Regions from separate parts of the Citrobacter sp. ANG330 genome, predicted to be linked through region 2. Evidence: riboswitches for the same ligand, from Rfam matches in the RefSeq annotation. Region 2 holds a riboswitch; the other holds the start of a gene.
The links. A riboswitch is a leader RNA that binds a small molecule or an ion and turns the genes downstream of it on or off. The one in region 2 is predicted to bind cobalamin.

Region 1 (10,644 bases), on a different contig from region 2:
TGGGATCCCGGTGCCGATGGTGATTTTTATCGTCGCCACGCTGGGCCTGGCGCTGTTCCTCGGCAAAACCCGCACCGGGAAAATCATTTATATGTGCGGCAGCAACATCAATGCCACCTGGTTTAGCGGCATTCGCACTCACCGCGTGTTAATGGCGATTTATGCGATTTCCAGCCTGCTGTGCGTGCTGGCCGGGCTGATTATGCTGGCCCGCTTTAACTCTGCCCGCATGGGCTATGGCGATTCTTATCTGCTGCTGACGGTACTGGCGATTGTGCTGGGCGGCACCGATCCCTTCGGCGGCTCGGGCAAAGTCAGCCACGTGTTTTGCGCGCTGCTGGTATTACAGGTGATCGCCACCGGCCTGAGCCTGCTGGGCCTCAGCCTGCATTTCAATCTGGCGGTCTGGGGCATCACCCTTATTGCCGCGCTGGCGTTTAAGTTCTTTAAGCAAAAATGGCAGGCGCAGCGTGCCATGAATCACAGCCGAAAAGCGTTACAACAACTGGCCACTCGTGAGGGAAGATAATGCGTAGCCACCCGTTAGGTATTTATGAAAAGGCGCTACCCAGGAACACCAGTTGGGTAGAAAAACTGGCGCTGGCGAAATCATGCGGTTTCGATTTTGTCGAAATGTCGGTGGATGAGAGCGAAGAGCGGCTGGCGCGCCTCGACTGGTCACTGGCGGAGCGCATGGAAATCATCAGCGCGATCCAGAAAACCGGGGTGCGTATTCCAACAATGTGCTTATCCGCCCATCGCCGCTTCCCGTTCGGCAGCCACGATAGCCAGACTCGCCAGCAGGCGCGCTCTATCATGCAAAAAGCGCTGCGGCTGGCGCAGGATTTAGGGATACGCACCATCCAGCTTGCCGGTTATGACGTTTATTATGAGCCGCAGAATGCTGAAACCATCGCCTGGTTCGAGGATGCAATGGCCTGGACGGCGGAGCAGGCGGCTGCCGCGCAGGTGATGTGCGCCGTGGAGATCATGGACACGCCGTTTATTAACTCCATCAGTAAATGGAAAGTGCTGGATGAAAAAATTAACTCGCCGTGGTTCACCGTTTACCCCGACGTCGGCAACTTAACCGCCTGGGGCAACGAACTGGAGAGCGAGCTGGCGAAAGGCATCGACAGAATTGCTGCGATTCATCTCAAAGACACTTTTCCAGTGACGGCGGATTCGCCGGGCCAATTCCGCGATGTGCCCTTTGGCGAAGGATGCGTGGATTTTATCAAGCTGTTCAGGACGCTACGCCGCCTTAACTATCGGGGAACCTTCCTGATTGAGATGTGGACGGAAAAATCTGCCGAGCCGCTGCTGGAAATCATCCATGCGCGCCAGTGGATAGAGAGCAAGATGCAGGCGGCCGGTTGGTATGACGAACGGTCACTCATGGCAGGTTAAGGAGACGACGATGAGCCATTACTTTATCGGCATTGATTTGGGCGGCACCGTGACCAAAGCAGGGATTTACAGCGTCGAAGGTAGAGAAGTCACCGTTGCGGCCCAAACCTTGCCGCTGCTGAGCCCACAGGCGGGGTTTTGTGAGCGAGATATGAACGAGCTCTGGGCCACCACGTGCCTCGTGATTCAGCGCGCGCTGGCCGAAAGCCATATCGCGGCAGAACAGATCCGCGGGATTGGCTTTTCTGCACACGGTAAAGGACTTTATCTGGTCGATAAATCTGGCAAACCCGTACGTAATGGCATCGTCTCTTCGGATTCCAGGGCGCAGCCGCTGGTGGCTGCCTGGAAAGCGCAGGGCGTCGATCGCCAGGCGTATCCGCTCAGTTTGCAGCAGTTATGGCCTTCTCACCCGGCGGCGCTGCTGGCCTGGCTGAAACAGCATGAACCCGAGAACTACGCGCGGACGGGCTACATCCTGATGGCGCACGACTATATTCGTTACTGCCTGACGGATAACCTTGCCTGTGAAGAGACCAATATCTCCGGGAGCCAGCTGTTTAATCAACAGCGTAATGAGTTCGACCCCGCGCTGTTCGCGCTGTTTGGTATCGAGGAAATGGTGAACTGCACGCCGGGCGTCATTGGTTCCGCCGATCTGGCCGGGCAGGTGACCGCCGATGCCGCTGCGTTATGCGGGCTGAAGGCGGGGACGCCCGTGTTTGGCGGGTTTTTTGACGTGGTTGGCGCGGCCATCACCTCTGGGGTGCATGACAGCTCGCATCTCAGCGCGGTAGCGGGCACCTGGTCTATCGCTACCCGGGTATTCGATCGTATTGTTCCGGCGGATTACCCCTATGTGTGGGGGAAATTCAGCATTCCGGGGCAGTATTTCGCCCATGAAGGCAGCCCGACCTCCGCCAGCAACCTGACCTGGTTTATCAACCAGTTTTTCCCGGCGCTCGCCAACGATCACGATACGCTTAACCGGTGGGCGGAGCAGGGGTATCAGAAGCCGGACAGCATTCTGTTTTTCCCCTGGCTGTACGGCTCTAACTATTGCGATTCCTTAAGCGGCGGCTTTCTCGGGCTGGCAGGGCATCACGATGCGGCAGACATGGTTTATGCCATCTATCAGGGCATAGTGTTCTCGCATTTACTGCATCAGGACCGGATGCTGCAACTCAGTGGCGAAACCCAGGCGATTCGCTTTACCGGCGGGCCAACGCATTCGCGCATCTGGATGCAGATGTTTTGCGACGCCAGCAATCTGCCGCTTGAAATTGTCGATATCGAACAGTCCGGGTGCCGGGCGGCGGCAATGTGTGCCGCCGTCGGCGCGGGGGAGTATGCAGGATTCGCGCAGGCGATTAACGCCACTCTGCCGACGGTAATCCGCCTTGAGCCGGATGCCGCGAAGCACAGCATGCTGCGTAGCCGGTTTGCGCAATTCAAACGCGTTGCGGATGCGCTGAGCGCAGTTAGTCAAAAATCATAACGTTGTCGGGCCTTATCTCAGCCTGGCGGGATGCCAGGCTTTTTTACGCAAAAAAAATGCGGACCACGGGGTCCGCAAACGTTCACGTTGGCTTTAGTTATTTGGGTAGAGAGAGACTCTCTGAACGGGCAGTGGCTTCAAGGGTTAAACGATACCGCTCCGTTTCTGTGATGTATTATTAATCAGAATGCTTGATAGGGATAATCGTTCGTTGCTATGCTACCTATCGCCATGAACTATCGTGGCGTTGGAGGATGAATAATGAATATTCGTGATCTTGAATACCTGGTGGCATTAGCCGAACATCGGCATTTCCGGCGTGCGGCGGACTCCTGTCACGTCAGCCAGCCAACGCTTAGCGGGCAAATCCGCAAGCTGGAAGATGAACTGGGCGTGATGCTGCTGGAGCGTACGAGTCGTAAAGTGCTGTTCACTCAGGCCGGTTTGTTGCTGGTGGATCAGGCGCGCACCGTGCTGCGTGAGGTCAAAGTGCTCAAGGAGATGGCAAGCCAACAGGGTGAGACCATGTCTGGCCCGCTGCACATTGGTTTGATTCCCACCGTCGGCCCTTATCTGTTGCCGCATATTATCCCAATGCTGCACCAGTCTTTCCCGAAGCTGGAAATGTATCTGCATGAAGCGCAGACCCATCAGTTGCTGGCGCAACTGGACAGCGGCAAGCTCGACTGCGTGATTCTGGCGCTGGTGAAAGAGAGTGAGGCCTTTATTGAAGTGCCGCTGTTCGACGAGCCAATGCTGCTGGCAATCTATGAAGATCACCCGTGGGCGAATCGCGAATGCGTGCCGATGTCCGACCTGGCAGGTGAAAAACTGTTGATGCTGGAGGACGGTCACTGTCTGCGCGATCAGGCGATGGGCTTCTGCTTCGAAGCCGGTGCTGACGAAGACACCCACTTCCGTGCGACCAGTCTGGAAACGCTGCGTAACATGGTGGCGGCAGGCAGCGGGATTACTCTTCTGCCAGCGCTGGCGGTTCCGCAAGAACGCAAACGTGATGGCGTGGTGTATCTGCCTTGCATTAAGCCTGAACCGCGCCGTACGGTGGGGCTGGTTTATCGTCCGGGATCACCGCTGCGCAGCCGCTATGAGCAACTGGCAGAGGCCATCCGTGGTGCGATGGATGGCCATTTCGACAAGGCGTTAAAAAAGGCGGTTTAAGCCATTTAGCGCCGCTACCCGATAGGCTTCCGCCATGGTCGGGTAGTTAAAGGTGGTGTTAACGAAGTACTCAATTGTGTTACCACCACCTTTCTGCTCCATAATCGCCTGACCGATGTGAATAATTTCGGCTGCGCGCTCACCAAAGCAGTGAATCCCCAGAATTTCTTTCGTTTCCCGATGGAACAAAATCTTCAGCGTGCCTACGTTCATGCCAACGATTTGCGCGCGCGCCAGGTGTTTAAACTGAGCGCGGCCCACTTCGTAAGGCACTTTCATCGCCGTCAGTTGCTGTTCAGTTTTGCCAACGGAACTGATTTCCGGAATGGTGTAAATGCCGGTCGGGATATCTTCGATCAGGTGCGCGTTCGCTTCCCCTTTCACCAGCGCCTGAGCGGCAATGCGTCCCTGGTCGTATGCAGCGGACGCCAGGCTCGGGTAGCCAATCACATCACCGACGGCATAAACGTGCGGCAGGGCAGTCTGGTACATGCTGTTGACCTTGAGCTGACCACGGCTGTCGGTTTCCAGACCGATATTCTGTAACGCCAGAGAATCGGTGTTCCCGGTACGACCATTGGCATACAACAGGCAGTCGGCTTTCAGTTTCTTACCCGACTTCAGGTGCATGATCACGCCGTCGTCGCAGCCTTCGATCTTCTCATACTCTTCATTGTGGCGAATGACGACGCCGCTGTTCCAGAAGTGGTAAGAGAGGGAGTCAGACATCTCCTGATCGAGGAACGCCAGCAGACGGTCACGGGTATTGATGAGATCAACTTTGACCTCCATTCCCCGGAAGATCGACGCATATTCGCAGCCAATCACCCCGGCACCATAAATAATGACGTGACGAGGCTCGTGATGCAGGCTGAGGATCGAATCGCTGTCATAAATGCGCGGGTGCGCGAAGTCCACGTCTGCCGGATGATAAGGGCGCGATCCGCAGGCAATGACAAATTTTTCTGCCGTCAGGGTTTCAACCGTACCATCATGACATTCCAGCGCCAGCGTATGTTCGTCAACAAAATGGGCGTTGCCCTGCAAGATCTCGCAGTGGTTACGCTCATAAAAACCCTGTCGCATCCGTGTTTGCTGATTAATCACGTTATCGGCATGGTTGAGAATGTCGGCGAAGGAGGAACGAAGCAGGCGGGAATGATCGCTGTAAAGGGGGTTCTGATTGAATTCGATAATACGACTGACTGCATGACGGAGCGCTTTCGATGGGATGGTACCCCAGTGGGTACAACCGCCGCCAACGTTATGATAACGCTCGATAACGGCAACGCGAGCTCCTTGCTTAACCAGACCCATTGCAGCGCCTTCGCCGCCGGGGCCGGAACCTATAACTATGGCATCGTAATCGTAGGAATGTGGCATGGTAAGGCTTACCTGTTCTTATACATAAAAGCAACAGAATAGTAACATCATTGCGGGGATAACCCAATTATCGTTGTGCTTTTTTGCGAAGCCGAAGCACAAACTGCGCGTAAACAATCATTCACAAAGCTGAACAAACAGATTAACTTTGAACTCTGGTATAGTGCCGGACAAGGCATATGGAAGGATTCAGACATCGTGATGGGCGTTAGAGCGCAGCAAAAAGAAAAAACCCGGCGTTCGCTGGTCGAAGCCGCATTTAGTCAACTGAGCGCGGAGCGTAGCTTTGCCAGTCTCAGTTTACGCGAAGTTGCACGCGAAGCGGGCATTGCGCCAACCTCCTTTTATCGTCATTTCCGTGATGTTGATGAACTCGGCCTGACCATGGTCGATGAAAGCGGTCTGATGCTGCGTCAGTTGATGCGCCAGGCACGCCAGCGTATCGCCAAGGGCGGGAGTGTGATCCGCACCTCGGTCTCTACATTTATGGAGTTCATCGGTAACAACCCCAACGCCTTCCGTTTATTATTGCGTGAACGTTCTGGCACCTCAGCCGCGTTTCGTGCCGCTGTTGCGCGCGAAATCCAGCACTTTATCGCGGAACTTGCGGACTATCTGGAAATCGAAAACCATATGCCGCGTGCGTTTACTGAAGCGCAGGCCGAAGCGATGGTAACGATTGTCTTCAGTGCGGGCGCCGAGGCGCTGGACGTGGGCGCGGAACAGCGCCGGCAGTTAGAAGAGCGACTGGTACTGCAACTGCGCATGATTTCGAAAGGCGCGTATTACTGGTATCGCCGTGAACAAGAGAAGATGACCCTCATTCCAGGTAACGTGAAGGAAGAGCAATGAAACAGTCAGTTCAGGATAAAGGTACGCTGTTGCTGGCGCTGGTCGCTGGCTTGTCGATCAATGGCACATTCGCGGCGCTGTTTAGCTCCATCGTGCCGTTCTCTGTATTTCCAATTATTTCGCTGGTGCTGACGGTGTACTGTCTGCATCAACGTTATCAGAATCGCACCATGCCTGTGGGTTTGCCGGGCCTGTCTGCCGCCTGCTTTATTCTCGGCGTTCTGCTTTACAGCACCGTGGTGCGCGCGGAATATCCGGATATCGGTTCCAACTTCTTCCCGGCCGTGCTGTCGGTCATTCTGGTCTTCTGGATCGGCGTGAAAATGCGTAATCGCAAGCAGGAAGTGTCGGAATAAAAACTGTCTATGTCCAGGCCGGATAAGGCATGTATGCCACTATCCGGCGCTGGATTGCCTGATGGCGCTGCGCTTATCAGGCCTACAACGTATCACTTCGCCGTCAACAATACCCCACACTCCATATGGTGCGTATACGGAAACTGATCGAACAGCGCCAGGCGTGACACCGTATGCGTCTGGCTTAATGTTTCCAGGTTTTTGCACAGCGTCTGGGGGTTACAGGAGATGTACAGAATGCGCGGATACGCCTGCACCATTTTCTCCGTCTCGCTGTCCAGACCACTGCGCGGCGGATCGACAAAAATCGTTTCACACTGATAGCTTTTCAGGTCAATACCCTGCAAGCGGTTAAATTCACGCACGCCGTTCATCGCCTGAGTAAACTCTTCCGCCGCCATGCGGATAATCTGCACGTTATTAATCTGATTCGCCGCAATGTTGTATTGCGCGGCGGCAACAGACGGTTTGGCGATTTCTGTTGCCAGTACGCGGTCAAAATTGCGTGCCAGCGCTAAAGAAAAGTTGCCGTTACCGCAGTACAGTTCGAGCAGATCGCCTTTCGAGCCTTTAGTCACATCCAGCGCCCATTCCAGCATCTGAATGTTCATGGCCGCATTCGGCTGCGTAAAGCTGTTTTCGACCTGACGATAGATCATCTCTTTGCCTGCAACCGGCAAACGTTCATCAATGTAGTCCTGATCCAGCGCGATTTTGGTTTTTGTCGCGCGGCCAATCAAATGCACGTTCAGGTTCTGCGCACGCAGGGCGTCGCGGAGCGCTTCGGCAGCTTCACGCCATTCGTCGTCCAGCTTTTTATGATACAGCAGCGAAACCACTGCCTGATTACTCATGGTGGTGAGGTAATCAATCTGGAACAGTTTATGGCGCAGCACGCGGTTGTCGCGTACGCCAGCGATCATCGCGGTCATCAATTGATTAATCAGTTCACTCGCCGCCGGAAAGCTGTCGACGCGAATTCGGCTTTTGCTCTGTTGATCGAAAATGATGTGATAGAGGTCATCACCGTCATGCCAGATGCGGAATTCAGCACGCATACGGTAGTGGCTGACCGGTGAACGAAACACTTCCGGGACAAGGTCAGAAAAGGGCGCCATCATACTCTGCAAGCGCACCACTTTTTCGGCGAGCTGCGCGTCATACTGTTCTGTCGGAAGGTGTTCGGGGGTCATGATGTATCCTGAAAAATAAAAGTACGCGGGGATTGTAGGGATTGCTCAACAGATGTCCAGTCATTGATGAACTCTCATATTTAACAAACGCGCTGGACAGTAAGATGTTACAAACTGTAGCATCCGTGTGCCGGTCCTGTGAGTTAATAGGGAATCCAGTGTAAATCTGGAGCTGACGCGCAGCGGTAAGGAAAGGTGAGATGAGAGCGTAAGCAGACACTGCCTGTTGGGTGGGAAGTCTTCATCTCTTATTATCCGTGGATAACCTTCCAAGCCCGAAGACCTGCCGGCTAACGTCGCAACTGGTTTTCATCATCGCGTACTATCGGTGGGACCTGCGGCATCCTTCTTCTATTGTGGATGCTTTACAATGATTAAAAAAACATCGCTGCTGACGGCGCTCTCCGTCACGGCTTTTTCGGGCTGGGCACAGGATGCCACCCCTGACACGCTTGTCGTGACAGCAAACCGTTTTCAACAACCTGTTAATACCGTTCTGGCTCCGACCGATATTGTCACTCGCGAGGATATCGATCGCTGGCAGTCCCGAACCGTTCTTGATGTCATGCGCCGTTTGCCTGGCGTGGATGTGGCGCAGAATGGCGGGATGGGGCAAAGCTCTTCTTTGTTTGTACGCGGCACCGAAGCGAAACACGTTCTGGTGCTAGTCGATGGTATTCCGGTCGCCCGTCCGGGCATTACCAATAATTCCGATATTGACCAGATCCCGGTTTCGCTGGTGCAGCGCATTGAGTATATCCGTGGTCCGCGTTCAGCCATTTATGGCTCCGGCGCCATTGGCGGCGTAGTGAACATCATCACCATGACGGGTGAAGAACGTTCGCAGATTAATGCGGGCATGGGGTCGAACGGCTATCAGCAATATGACGGTACATACCGTCAGCGTTTTGGCGATACCGTGGTAACGGCGGCCGGGGCTTATCAGACCACCAAAGGTTTCGATGTTCAGCCTCGCTCCAGCTACAGCGGCGACAGCGATCGCGATGGTTATCGCAATAAACTCTTCTGGGGTGGCGTTGAGCACAAATTTAACGATCAATTTGATGGCTACTTCCGTGGCTACGGTTACGCCAGTAATGCCGATTACGACCAGGGGAACTGGGGATATGACGGCGGAAACGACGAGCACCAGAATTACACTCAGTCGTGGGATACGGGGCTGCGCTTCAATTCCGGGATCTACTCGTCACAACTGGTCGCTAACTACCAGCGTATTAAGGACTATAACTACAGCAGCCTGAACGGGCGCTATGCGACAGGTTATAGCCTTGATGACATGGAACAGCGTTACGTCCAGTGGGGCAACAACGTTATTGTCGGGCACGGCGCTCTCAGTGCTGGCGTCGACTGGAAACAAGAAAAGCTGATGTCCTTTGGCGAATACGGGACTGACAACTACAAGCGTGATAACACGGGACTTTATCTGACCGGGCAACAGCAGATTGATAGCGTGACGCTGGAAGCGTCAGGCCGTGAAGACCATGACGACCAGTTTGGCTGGCACGGTACCTGGCAAACAGCGGCGGGCTGGCAGTTTATTGATGACTACAAGGTGACGCTCTCTTATGGCACAGGCTTCCTTGCGCCTTCACTGGGACAACAGTTTGGTGCAGAGCGCTTTGGTATTGCTTCTAACCCGAATCTGAAACCGGAGGAGTCGAAGCAGTGGGAAGCCGGATTAGAAGGGATGACCGGTCCGCTTGACTGGCGTCTGTCGACCTATCGCTACAAAATTCAGAACCTGATCGACTACAACAACAATACCTACTTCAACGTCAAATCCGCGACCATCAAAGGTCTCGAATGGACGGGGAACCTGACGACCGGGCCGGTCGATCATCGCTTAACGTTGCAATATGTTGATCCGCGTGATGATGAAACCGATCAGCAGCTTTATCGTCGCGCTAAACAGCAGGTGAAGTATGAGCTAAGCGGACAGGTCTACGATCTGGGCTGGGATGTGACCTATCAGTATATCGGTGAACGTTACGATTACGACTATGATAATTCCCGTAAGGTGAAAATGGGGGGACTGAGCGTGTGGGACATCGGACTTTCATATCCGCTCACCTCACATCTCACAGTTCGTGGTAAAATAGCCAACCTGTTCGACAAAGATTACGAGACAGTTTATGGCTACCAAACTGCAGGACGGGAATATACCTTGTCTGGCAGCTACACCTTCTGATCCACGTCCCACCGTGCTGGTATTTGATTCCGGTGTCGGTGGGTTGTCGGTCTATGATGAGATCCGGCATCTCCTGCCGGATCTCCACTATATCTATGCTTTCGATAACGTGGCTTTTCCTTATGGGGAGAAGAGTGAAGCGTTTATCGTTGAGCGCGTTGTTGAGATCGTGACGGCGGTACAGCAGCGTTATCCTCTCTCCCTGGCCGTTATCGCCTGTAACACGGCCAGCACGGTCTCTCTTCCTGCCTTGCGTGAGAAGTTTGCTTTCCCGGTTGTGGGCGTGGTGCCGGCGATCAAACCGGCGGCGCGTCTGACGGCGAATGGGGTTGTCGGGCTTATGGCAACGCGCGGGACGGTGAAGCGCCCTTATACGCATGAACTGATTGCGCGCTTTGCGAATGAGTGCCAGATAGCCATGCTGGGGTCCGCAGAGCTGGTGGAACTGGCGGAAGCGAAGTTGCACGGCAATCCCGTGCCGCTGGAAGAGCTGCAACGTATCCTGCGCCCGTGGCTGCGGATGCCGGAGCCTCCTGATACGGTGGTGCTTGGTTGCACCCACTT
Region 2 (10,644 bases):
ACCGGCCAGGGCGTCAGGAGGTCACTCAAACTGATGTGGCAAAAGTCATGCATCAGCGGTGCGCCGAGCAGCGAAGCCGCGGCAATACTGGCGGTCATCCCTGGGATCAAACGGACTTCAACGTCCAATTTCTGTTTGCTGACCAGTTCCAGCACCAGTCCCGCCATACCGTAAATACCGGCGTCACCGCTACTGATCAGCGCCACATTGTGCCCGGCCTGCGCCAGTTCAATCGCCGCATGGCAGCGCTCGATCTCTTTGCACATCCCGGTCTTGATCACCTGCTTGTCACCGGTAAACGCTTTGACGAGATGGGTGTAGGTTTTGTAACCCACAATAATTTCTGCCGCCTGTAGGGCCTCAACGGCTTCCATGGTCATCATGGCCTGTGAGCCGGGTCCGATTCCGATTACGGTTAACATCAGTGTGAAACTCCCAAAGTGATAGTGACGCCCTGCTCGCGCAGGGTCTCGCCTGTCAGTTGCCCATGACTCAGCAGCCACGCTGCCGGACCCGAGACGCTTCCGACACCAACCGTTTGACGCACAAACGGTGAGGACGGAAAGTGATGTTCATGCTCACGCAGCGCGTCAGCGGTAAAGGTTTCAAACGGCACGCGCCAGCAGGAGGCCAACTGAATCAGCCCCTCTTCGTCTTTCTTGAGCGACACGCTGCCGATGGCTTTCAGCGCCAGCGGATCGAAGCGCTGCGCTTCAAGCTGACGGGCCAGCAGCGCTGCCAACAGCGGGAACGGCGTATCGCGACGGCAGCCAATGCCAGCGACCACCCGCTGTGGCACCAGTTTCCAGTGTTGAACCGGGATAGTCGGCAGTTCATTACGCAACGTAACGCACACCAGCGCATCCAGTTCAGGCAGTTGCTGGAGAGAGGACACGGTGATAAACCCCCGGCGATCGCAGTGGCGGACGTCTTCATCCAGTTCTTCATCCCACCACAGCCCCACGCGCTGGTTGCTCACCAGCATCTGATTGACGATTTTCACCGCGGCACGGAAGTCAGTCATCCGGGCATTGAGTTGAAATGCAAGAGTGTCCAGCGCCGCCATCTCATTAACGTCGGTCGCCGTGGTAATCACCGGATCGGCGCCCAGCATGCCGGCGAGATAACGGGTCAGCGCGTTCGCGCCTCCCGCGTGACCGGAAAGCAGGCTGATCACATGCTGGCCGCGCTCGTCGATCACCACCACCGCCGGATCGCTGAACTTGTCGTTGACCAGCGGAGCCAGTACGCGCACGGCAATGCCTGTCGCACCGATAAAAATCAACGCGGAATACGTAGAAAACGCGTCACGTGCGGCCTGAGCAAACCCGCCGTCGAAGGGTAAAAATCCCTCTTCCAGCAGTTTTTCACTGGTAAAACAGGTCAGCGGCAACATCGCGGCCAGTCGTTTCGCCAATGTGACCCCACCGGGCGTCAGGCAAAACAGCGCGATTGATTCAGGCTTTACGGTATTCATGGCTAAAGTCCGCTGCATAGAGTCTGGAGTAGTGATACTCATCCCCGAGGAAATTTCCGACCAGAATGAGCGCCGTTTTGCGTATCCCGGCATCGCGCACTTTATCGGCGATATCTGCCAGCGTACCGCGTACGGTCTGACTTTCCGGCCAGGTCGCTTTGTAGATGACCGCGACCGGCGTGGTTGCCGGATAACCGCCCTCAATCAAGCGTTCAGCCACCCGATTAATGCGCTGGACGGAGAGATAAATCGCCATTGAGGTCTGGTGGCTGGCGAAGGATTCCAGTTGTTCACGCTCCGGCACCGGCGTGCGGCCTTCGAGTCGGGTGATAATCAGGCTCTGCGAAACTTCCGGTACGGTATATTCGACACCCAGTTCCGCTGCCGCGCCGAGGAAAGCGCTGACGCCCGGCACTACCTGCCAGGGGATGCCGCGTTTGGTGAGCTCTTCGCCCTGTTCGCGCACCGAACCGTACAGCGACACGTCGCCGGTTTGCAGGCGCACCACCGTTTTCCCGGCCTTCACGCCGGTTTCCATCAGTTCGAGGATCTGTTCAAGATGCAGTTCTGCACTGTCGTGGCACTCTGCGTCCTCCGGGCAATACTCCAGCAACTCGGTATTAATCAGCGATCCGGCGTAAATCACCACCTGCGCCTGTTGCAGCAACCGGTAACCCTTGAGGGTAATCAACTCCCGGTCACCCGGACCTGCGCCAACAAACCACACACAACGGGGATCAAATGTCTCAGACATGGCGTTCTTCCTTCTGACAGGCGATGACAAAAACGGGATTGTTCGGTTTGAAATAGTGACCCACGCCCAGCGTGGTCAGCGACGAAATCTGCATTTGCAGGCAGTCCACCTCCTCTACCCCGAGCTGTTGCAGATGGGCCAGCGCGGTGTTGAGGTTTTCCTGTAGGATGAAGGTCATCACCAGACGTCCACCAACGTGTAACTGGCGCATCGACCAGTCGATGAGCTCCGTCAGATGACCGCCGCTGCCGCCCATAAAGACAGCATCGGCTTTCTCGGTCATCATCATCGGCGCTTCCCCAGGCAAAATATCGATATTCGCGCAGGCAAAATGCTGACGATTTTCGTCCAGCAAACGCAGCGCCGCCGGATTGCGCTCGATAGCCGTGATATGCAGCGACGGAAACTGCAGCGCAGCTTCGATGGACACACTGCCGGTTCCGGCCCCGATATCAATCAGGTGGCTGGCCCGGTGCAGTTCAAGTTTTGCGAGAGCGAGCGCACGTACCGCTTCTTTGGTCATCGGCACCTTCTCACCACGCAGGAAAAGCTCATCTTTCATCAAGGATCACCACTGCATTCATCTCATATTCGGCATGGACCTCGCTGACGCGCAGCCAGTGGATCCGTTCGTTTTCCATCGCCAGGTTTTCGCCAATCACCATCCAGCAATCCCCCTTTCCCCGTGCAACCAGCTGCGCGGCAATTTCACGCGGCCCGCACTGACCGTCGGTGACCATCGCCACTTTGCGCTGCTGCGCCAGCGTGTCGAAGCAGACTCGACGCCCGTGACTACTGGTGAGCCACATGTCATTCATGTCGATTCCCGACTGCGCGCACAGATACTGCACCGCGCTGATACCTGGAATGATGCGGACCTGGGTAATGCCAAAATGCGCCACCATCCGCGTACCGATGCCGTAAAACAGCGGATCGCCGGAAGCCAGGATCACCACCTTTCTGTCCTGATGTGTCTCAATCCATGCCAGCAGTTCGGGAATGTTGGCGCCGAGCGCAAACTGCTCGCCGCGAAAGTCCGGGAACTGCTGCAAATGGCGCTTACCGCCGACCAGCACATCGGCCTCTTCAACCGCCGCGCGCGCCGCCGGCGTCATCAGGTGCAGACCGGCAGGCCCCATTCCGACCACCGTCAGCATTGCATCTCCTGAGCGATCGCTTCGATCGGCCTGTTGCTACCCAACACCTCGTTATCAAAAGAAAACATGATCGCGTCGCAGGTCGGCGGATTTTTGGTAAAACGCAGCATCTGCATCACGCGCTGGCAGATACGCCCGGCAAGGTGGTTGTAGATATGCTGGAAGCCGTAAGCCTCGATATGTTCCATTGCCGCTTCGGTGGTATCGCAATCACTCACCAGCGTCAGCAATTCCATCGGTGCGCCAAGCAGCGCCAGATGCGCCACCAGTGTTTCCATCCGCGCATCAGCAATATGGCTGTGGGTATGGAAGATCCCGGCGGCAATTTTGATGAGCTTGCCTGGGTGGCCGACTAACACAATTTGACGAAATCCCAGCCGCACTGCCTCTTCAATCATGTAACCGACAAAGTTGCTCATGGTGACCACCACGTTGCTGTCGATGCCCATCTGCTCGCGAACGAAACGTTCACCGTGGTTACCCGGCACCAGAACCACCCGCTCCAGCCCGGCGGCACGCTTAATTTCCAGCTCCAGCGATAGCGACCGCTTCCAGCTCTCTTCAGACATCGGCGTCACAATGCCGGTGGTGCCGATAATGGAAATCCCACCGAGAATACCGAGGCGCGAGTTGTAGGTTTTTTGCGCCCGCGTTTCGCCTTCAGGGGCAAAAATCTCGATCTCCGCCCCGCGCGCCGGACCAATCGCCTCACGTACGGCGGACTCAATGGTCTGTCGCGGCGTGCGATTAATCGCTGCGCTACCGACAGGCAGACCAATCCCCTTACGCGTGACGGTGCCGACGCCTTCACCGCCCTGCAGTGTGATTTCCCCACTGTCGTTCAGCGTGACGCGGGCGAAAATCAACATCCCGTGGGTGGCATCAACATCATCGCCACCGTCCTTGCGAATCGCAGCAATGGCCTGCTGTCCTTCAATGTGTGGAGATTCCACGTTCAGGCAAAGCGTGACGCCGGAGGGTGTGACAATCGAAACCTGATGGATCAGATGCTGGCGCAGAACCATCAGCGCGGCGACTTTTGCCGCCGCCGTGGCGCACGATCCAGTGGTGTAACCTTTGCGCAGCGCTTTGCCGTTATGCCAGACGGGCGCGTCGAAAGTCTGATCGCTCATCGCGCCCCCTGCATGTGATAGAGCATGGCGTTAATAATCGCTGCTGCGACGTTGCTGCCGCCTTTGCGTCCGAGAGCGGCAATGGCGGGCAACGAGCTGTGCGTCAGCGCCTCTTTAGATTCCGCCGCTCCGACGAACCCTACCGGCACGCCGACGACGCCACTCACCGCCACATCATGTTCCAGCAGGCGAAACAGCGCGGTAGGCGCGTTGCCAAAGACAAACACTTTCTCGCTCTCTTCGGTTACGGCAATGTCCACTGCCGCCATAGAGCGCGTGATCTCCTGCGCCTTCGCCTGCGCCACGACGCGTGGATCGCTGATATAGCAGCGGCACTGCGCGCCCGACTTCGCCAGCAGGGTTTTATTGATTCCCGAAAGCGCCATCGTGGTGTCGGTATAGATAACCGATGGGCGACTTAGTGCTGCGCAGAGTTGCTCCAGCGCATCGTCCGAAAACCACAGAATATCCAGCCAGTCAAAGTCAGCGGTGGTATGAATCACCCGTTTGATGATCGCTTCATGCAGCGGGCTGGCAAACCGATACTCCGGGCGCGTTTCAGAAATTATCTCGCCAATGATGTCGAAACTTTTGGCTTCAATCGTCTGGGGTTGCTGGATGTATTGCATAGTCATTTATCCTCAGGCCACACCCACCACCAGCCAGCGCGTCACAAGGAACAGCGCCAGAGCCAGCGTTGAGGCAACCCACATCAGTCGAATCGTTTGGGAAATATCGTCTACGGAAATGTCGCGCTGCGCGTCACCGATCCACGGTTTATCTACGCGCTCGCCAAAGTAATCGTTCGGACCACCTAACCGAATGCCCAGCGCCCCGGCAACGGAGGCTTCTGCCCAGGCGCAGTTGGGGCTGCTGTGGTTATAACGATCCCGCCAGCCCACACGCAGTGCGCGCGAGCCATCGAGACGGCAAAGAACGGCGGCGGCGCTCAACAACAGCCAGCTCAGACGTGCAGGAATGAAGTTCGCGACGTCATCGAGTCGCGCACTGACCATACCAATCGCCCGGTATTTTTCGTGCTTGTAGCCCACCATGGAATCCAGGGTATTGACCGCTTTGTAAGCCATCGCCAGCGGCGCCCCGCCAATGAAGAGGAAAAACAGCGGCGCGATAATGCCATCAACCGTATTCTCCGCGACGGTTTCCACGACCGCCCGGTTAATCTGCGCCGGCTTAAGTTGCGACGTGTCGCGACCCACAATCCACGAGAGTTTTTCCCGGCTTTGCGCAAGATTCTCTGCGCGCAGCGGACGTTCAACGTCCTGCGCCGCATTCGCCAGGCAACGCCCGGCCAGCACAGTGAAGATCATCCAGACTTCGACGACCCAACCCAGCCACGGGTGAATCATCCACGCCAGCAGCAAAACGCCCCAGGCAACTGCCCACGTCAGCCCCACAACCACCAGCCACATCACCCCACCGCCGATACGCAGCGCCCGGTCGCTATGACAGTAGCGGCGAATAATCCGCTGCACGGCATTGATCAGATTGCCAATCCAGCGAACCGGATGCGGCCAGTTTTGCGGATCGCCAAGCAGCACATCGAGAATCCAGGCCACACACCATGCCAGCAGCGTCATAACGACTCCCGCGCGGCATTGAGCCAGTGATTAAGCATTGATGGACGTTGAGCAAAGTGAACGTGCAGATAGCTGGCAAAAGTGTTGCCGTTTTGCCAGCCGCCGGACCACGCCTGCAATGTCTGCCCGTCACGGACTTTGCGACAGGCCAGCACGGCGGGCGTTTCAGGAAAGAAATCAGAATAATGAAATTCATGACCGCGCAGCACATCACCTTCGGCGGCCAGCAGCGTGGGCTGAAGGGCCTGCGCTTCGCAGTAACCAAAGCGGGTCAGTCGTTTACCCATTTTGCTGCGACCAGGAATAATATCGGCCATGTGATGCTCGACCCCGTCGACATCTTCCAGCAAACTGCCGAGGTACATTAACCCGCCGCATTCGGCGTAAATGGCAACACCGCGCTGGTGCGCCTCGCGCAGGCTTGCCAGCATTGTCGTATTCGCCGCCAGCGCCGCTGCGTGCAGTTCGGGATAACCGCCGCCCAGCCAGACCATCTGGCATTCGGGTAACTGGCTGTCATGAAGTGGGCTGAAGCGGATAATTCTGACGCCGGCACGCGTCAGCAGCGCGACGTTATCGGGATAGTAAAAATTAAAGGCTTCGTCATCGGCCATCGCCAGCGTAAGCCCTTCACCGGCGTTGGGTGCAAGACTTTCTGGCCATTCGCCTTGCGGCAGTGTCTGAAGGTGGCTTAACGCCAGCAACCGATCGATATCCAGCGTGCGCTCAAGCGTGGCGGCGAAATCCTGCCATGGCTGCTGACTGACCACTGACTCACGCGCGGTAACCAGCCCAAGATGCCGTTCAGGCAGTGCAACGCCATCAACACGCGGGACATAACCCAGCACAGGAATGGCGCAATAGCGCTCGATGGCCGTTTTCAGCAACTGGAAGTGAGACTCGCTATTGACGCGATTCGCGATAACACCGGCAATGTTCAGCGTCGGGTCAAAATGCCGGAAGCCCATCACCGTGGCGGCAATGGAAGTCGACACGGCTTTTCCGTCCACCAACAGAATAACCGGACAGCCCAACTGCTTTGCCATTGCGGCGGTGCTGCAATAGTTGGGGTCAGTGCCGTAACCGTCATACAGTCCCATCACCCCCTCGATCACCGCAATATCTGCCTGCTGCATCTGTTCGCAGAAAAGCGCATTAAGAATCGGTTCGGAGAGCATGAAACTGTCGAGATTACGGGAAGCCGTGCCGCTAATGGCCGTGTGCCAGGCGGTATCGAGATAGTCAGGGCCGACTTTGCAGGGCTGGACGCGTAAGCCACGTTGTTTCAACACGTTCAGCAAGCCCAGCGTCACCGTGGTTTTACCACAGCCACTACCGGTTCCTGCCAGAACAAACGCGTACTGCTTTGCCGCCATGACCCTGATCCTGTTCAGGGTGGTAGGGATGTACTGACACCCAGTCTTCCGACTGTACGTGTCTGAGCAACCCACTTCCCACCGAAGTTGTTGGTAGTATCCGACAGGTAGGTCTTCTGGCTTAGCGTCTTCCTCGCCCGTCCTTCCCAATCTTGCGATCAGTGGTCTTTACGGGGTTGTCAGCATCACAGCAGCGGGGGCTGCGGGGGATTTTCACCCCCTTCCCTGACACAAATGTGTCAAACCTGTCGGCTTTAACGATGTGCAGATTAATTTCTGCTCATCACATCAATAGTTATTCACTGCGCATTTCTTTCATCACAAAGAATGCCGCAATAAGACGATTCTTAATGAAATGTCATGTCAAAGAATAATGAAACAACTCAACAATGACACTGTATCTCATCACATAAATAAAAACTGGTGAAGTTTATTGCGTAAAGAGCGATATTTTATTGCGCTATGACAATTTATTGCTGTACTAAAAACATTTAACCATTATAAATGGCCGTCCTGCACGGGAATAACAAAAATCGGCAATAGCAAAATATTGCTATTTATGCCGATTCAGCAGGCAAGTTTTCATTAATTTTTTGCCGGTAGGCCTGTGGCGTAATCTGATATGTCTGACGGAACACTTTGCAAAAATAGCTGGTTTGCGAAAAACCTAAATTGCGGGCAATACTGGCAATGCTCCAGTCACTGTGGCAAAGCAGCTCTCTGGCACTGGCCATGCGCTGCTGATTGACCCACGCGTTAAAACCAATGCCCTGATATTTTTTGAACAGTTTACTGAAGTAGTAAGGGCTCAGGTAAACGTGCGAGGCCACATCTTCAAGACGAAGATCGTCAGACAGATGTGCATCAATATAACGCAACGCCTTTTTCATTTTGCTGTCATGCGGGCTGGCGGCACGGGCCGGGCGTGCCGGTTCCGCAGGTTGTGTACTGTCTTTGATCACCACAAAATTCAGTTGTTTTTTGAGGCAGTTTTCAACAATGAGTTTGAGCAGATCCGCAGAAGCCATGACGCGAGAATAGTCCATCTCCGGGACATTGCTGAATTCGCTGAGCAGTTGAGGATCGGCCTGCCAGCGATCATCAACGTTAAGGATATCAACCAGATCGACACCGTCATCGTTACGCAAGCGCACCTGACCGCACAAGACGAACCCAACAAGATGGCCTGCGATCACAAGAGGAATAGAGAAATCGGTTAACCCGGCATGACAGCGATAAATACAGGGTTGATCCGATTTTGACGCTTCCAGTCCACCACAGCGGTCGCTCATCCGACACCGGGTACTGTGTTGCGGATGCTGACGCATCAACTGACAAAACGGTGTAAAGTTAAAGAGTTCAGAAATTTCATCACCGTGAATATTGACAACCACAACTGCCAGGCTGGTTGCTTGCGCAAAATCCTGTGCGATTTTATTAATGAGTTCTGAGTCCAGGGTGCTCGCAGAAATCATGATAAAATCCCTCAGTTAATCCATTGTTATAAATAGAACATAAATTTCACATTTACTTTTTATCATCCCTATCCCTGTAAATGACAGAAAGTAGAAGGGACAATAACAAAAGTCTCCCGGAGTGGGGAGACTTTTTAGTCAGTTCGTGAAAGCAGATCACGAAATAAAAATTAAAGACGTGATAATAGCCCGGCGCGTTGGAATTACGCGTCCGACTCTTCAATTTTACAGGTATTGCAGGGCAAATTTTTGCCAATGAGATACTTATAGACAGCGGCCCCAGCACAAGCGCCAATCACTGGCGCAATGATCGGCACAATAAAGTACGGAATATCACGTCCGCCTGTCATTGCGATATCGCCCCAGCCCGCCATCCACGCGAACAGTTTAGGGCCAAAATCACGTGCCGGGTTCATGGCAAACCCTGTTAATGGGCCAGTGGAAGCCCCAATCACCGCCACCAGAATACCGATCAGCAGCGGCGCCAGCGGCCCTTTAGGCACACCGTTGCCATCGTCGGTCAGCGCCATAATCAACCCCATCAGGATAGAGGTGATGACGATTTCGACCCCTGCCGCCTGCCACACGCTCAGCGCGGCCGCCGGATAGGTACTGAAAATACTGGCCAGATAGAGGCTATCTGCGCTGCCGCGAACCATATTGTGGGCAGTTTCATACTCGATGAATAAATTGCCGTAAAGCAGATAAGCCAGCACCGCACCGCCAAACGCCCCCGCAACCTGCGCGATGGTGTAAGGCAGGACTTTACGTCCCGGGAAGCAGGCAAACAACCAGAGTGCAACCGTGATTGCCGGGTTCAGGTGCGCTCCGGAAATCCCGGCAGTCAGATAAACCGCAAGCGAAATTCCCAGACCCCAAATGATACAAATTTCCCAGAGACCCAGACTGGCGCCTGCGACTTTCAGTGCGCTAAGGCAGCCGATACCAAAAAACAAAAATAACCCGGTACCCAAAAACTCGGCAATGCATTGCGCTTTCAGTGAATCATTCATTGTGACACCTTCTTAGAAGCGTTCGTGTCCTTACCAGCGGACCCTTGCTGGTCGTAGAGTACAACGCTACCTACTATAGAAAGAGGTCGCTGAAAATTGTTGGCAAACTGAACAGGTTAAGGCCTGGAAAAATCGTGTTGTTATAGCAATTTCTTGCCATTCATTTATTCAGAGGCAGCGCACAGAGTGCCTGAATGTAATTAACCAGGACGATTCAGAATAATAAAATTTCGTTATTTGCAGATTCTTCTTTTCCAATCAATGTCACAAATCGATTTTCTCGCATAACAAATTAAATTAATACTGTCACCCTCAAAAATGTAAATATGGAATAGCAAAAACCAAAATATCACATCCGTTAAAATTATCAAAACCAATAAAAACAGCAAGATAAAATACAACAAGGCAAGTTTGTCACATTCGCAGCCCACTAATTTTTCGCCCTGACTGATAAGTCAGCCATTCTTTTTCCTCGCTTCTTTTTATAGTCATGAGTATCGGGACAAACCCAGGCGAGGTCTTTATGCAACAAGAAGCATTAGGAATGGTAGAAACCAGGGGCTTAACTGCCGCCATAGAGGCCGCAGATGCCATGGTGAAGTCAGCCAATGTCATGTTGGTCGGCTACGAAAAAATTGGCTCAGGGCTGGTAACCGTC

Region 1: linked by a shared signal. The riboswitch ahead of btuB (TonB-dependent vitamin B12 receptor BtuB) and the one ahead of QNN88_RS02820 (cobyrinate a,c-diamide synthase) in region 2 are both predicted to bind cobalamin.

Annotation. Positions count from the first base shown of each region.
Region 1 covers NZ_JASJUI010000011.1:378-11,021, reverse strand. The annotation lists gene QNN88_RS19400 (ABC transporter permease) at 1-529, shown strand, start outside; gene QNN88_RS19395 (L-ribulose-5-phosphate 3-epimerase) at 529-1,410, shown strand; gene QNN88_RS19390 (FGGY-family carbohydrate kinase) at 1,421-2,908, shown strand; gene oxyR (DNA-binding transcriptional regulator OxyR) at 3,170-4,087, shown strand; gene sthA (Si-specific NAD(P)(+) transhydrogenase) at 4,070-5,470, opposite strand; gene fabR (HTH-type transcriptional repressor FabR) at 5,669-6,322, shown strand; gene QNN88_RS19370 (YijD family membrane protein) at 6,319-6,678, shown strand; gene trmA (tRNA (uridine(54)-C5)-methyltransferase TrmA) at 6,771-7,871, opposite strand; cobalamin riboswitch at 7,986-8,177, shown strand; gene btuB (TonB-dependent vitamin B12 receptor BtuB) at 8,242-10,080, shown strand; gene murI (glutamate racemase) at 10,025-10,644, shown strand, end outside.
Region 2 covers NZ_JASJUI010000001.1:538,680-549,323, forward strand. The annotation lists gene QNN88_RS02780 (precorrin-3B C(17)-methyltransferase) at 1-422, opposite strand, end outside; gene cbiG (cobalt-precorrin 5A hydrolase) at 422-1,477, opposite strand; gene QNN88_RS02790 (cobalt-precorrin-4 methyltransferase) at 1,458-2,231, opposite strand; gene QNN88_RS02795 (decarboxylating cobalt-precorrin-6B (C(15))-methyltransferase) at 2,224-2,793, opposite strand; gene QNN88_RS02800 (cobalt-precorrin-7 (C(5))-methyltransferase) at 2,783-3,388, opposite strand; gene cbiD (cobalt-precorrin-5B (C(1))-methyltransferase CbiD) at 3,382-4,521, opposite strand; gene QNN88_RS02810 (cobalt-precorrin-8 methylmutase) at 4,518-5,150, opposite strand; gene cbiB (adenosylcobinamide-phosphate synthase CbiB) at 5,163-6,122, opposite strand; gene QNN88_RS02820 (cobyrinate a,c-diamide synthase) at 6,119-7,498, opposite strand; cobalamin riboswitch at 7,587-7,762, opposite strand; gene pocR (transcriptional regulator PocR) at 8,056-8,973, opposite strand; gene pduF (propanediol diffusion facilitator PduF) at 9,177-9,986, opposite strand; gene pduA (propanediol utilization microcompartment protein PduA) at 10,510-10,644, shown strand, end outside.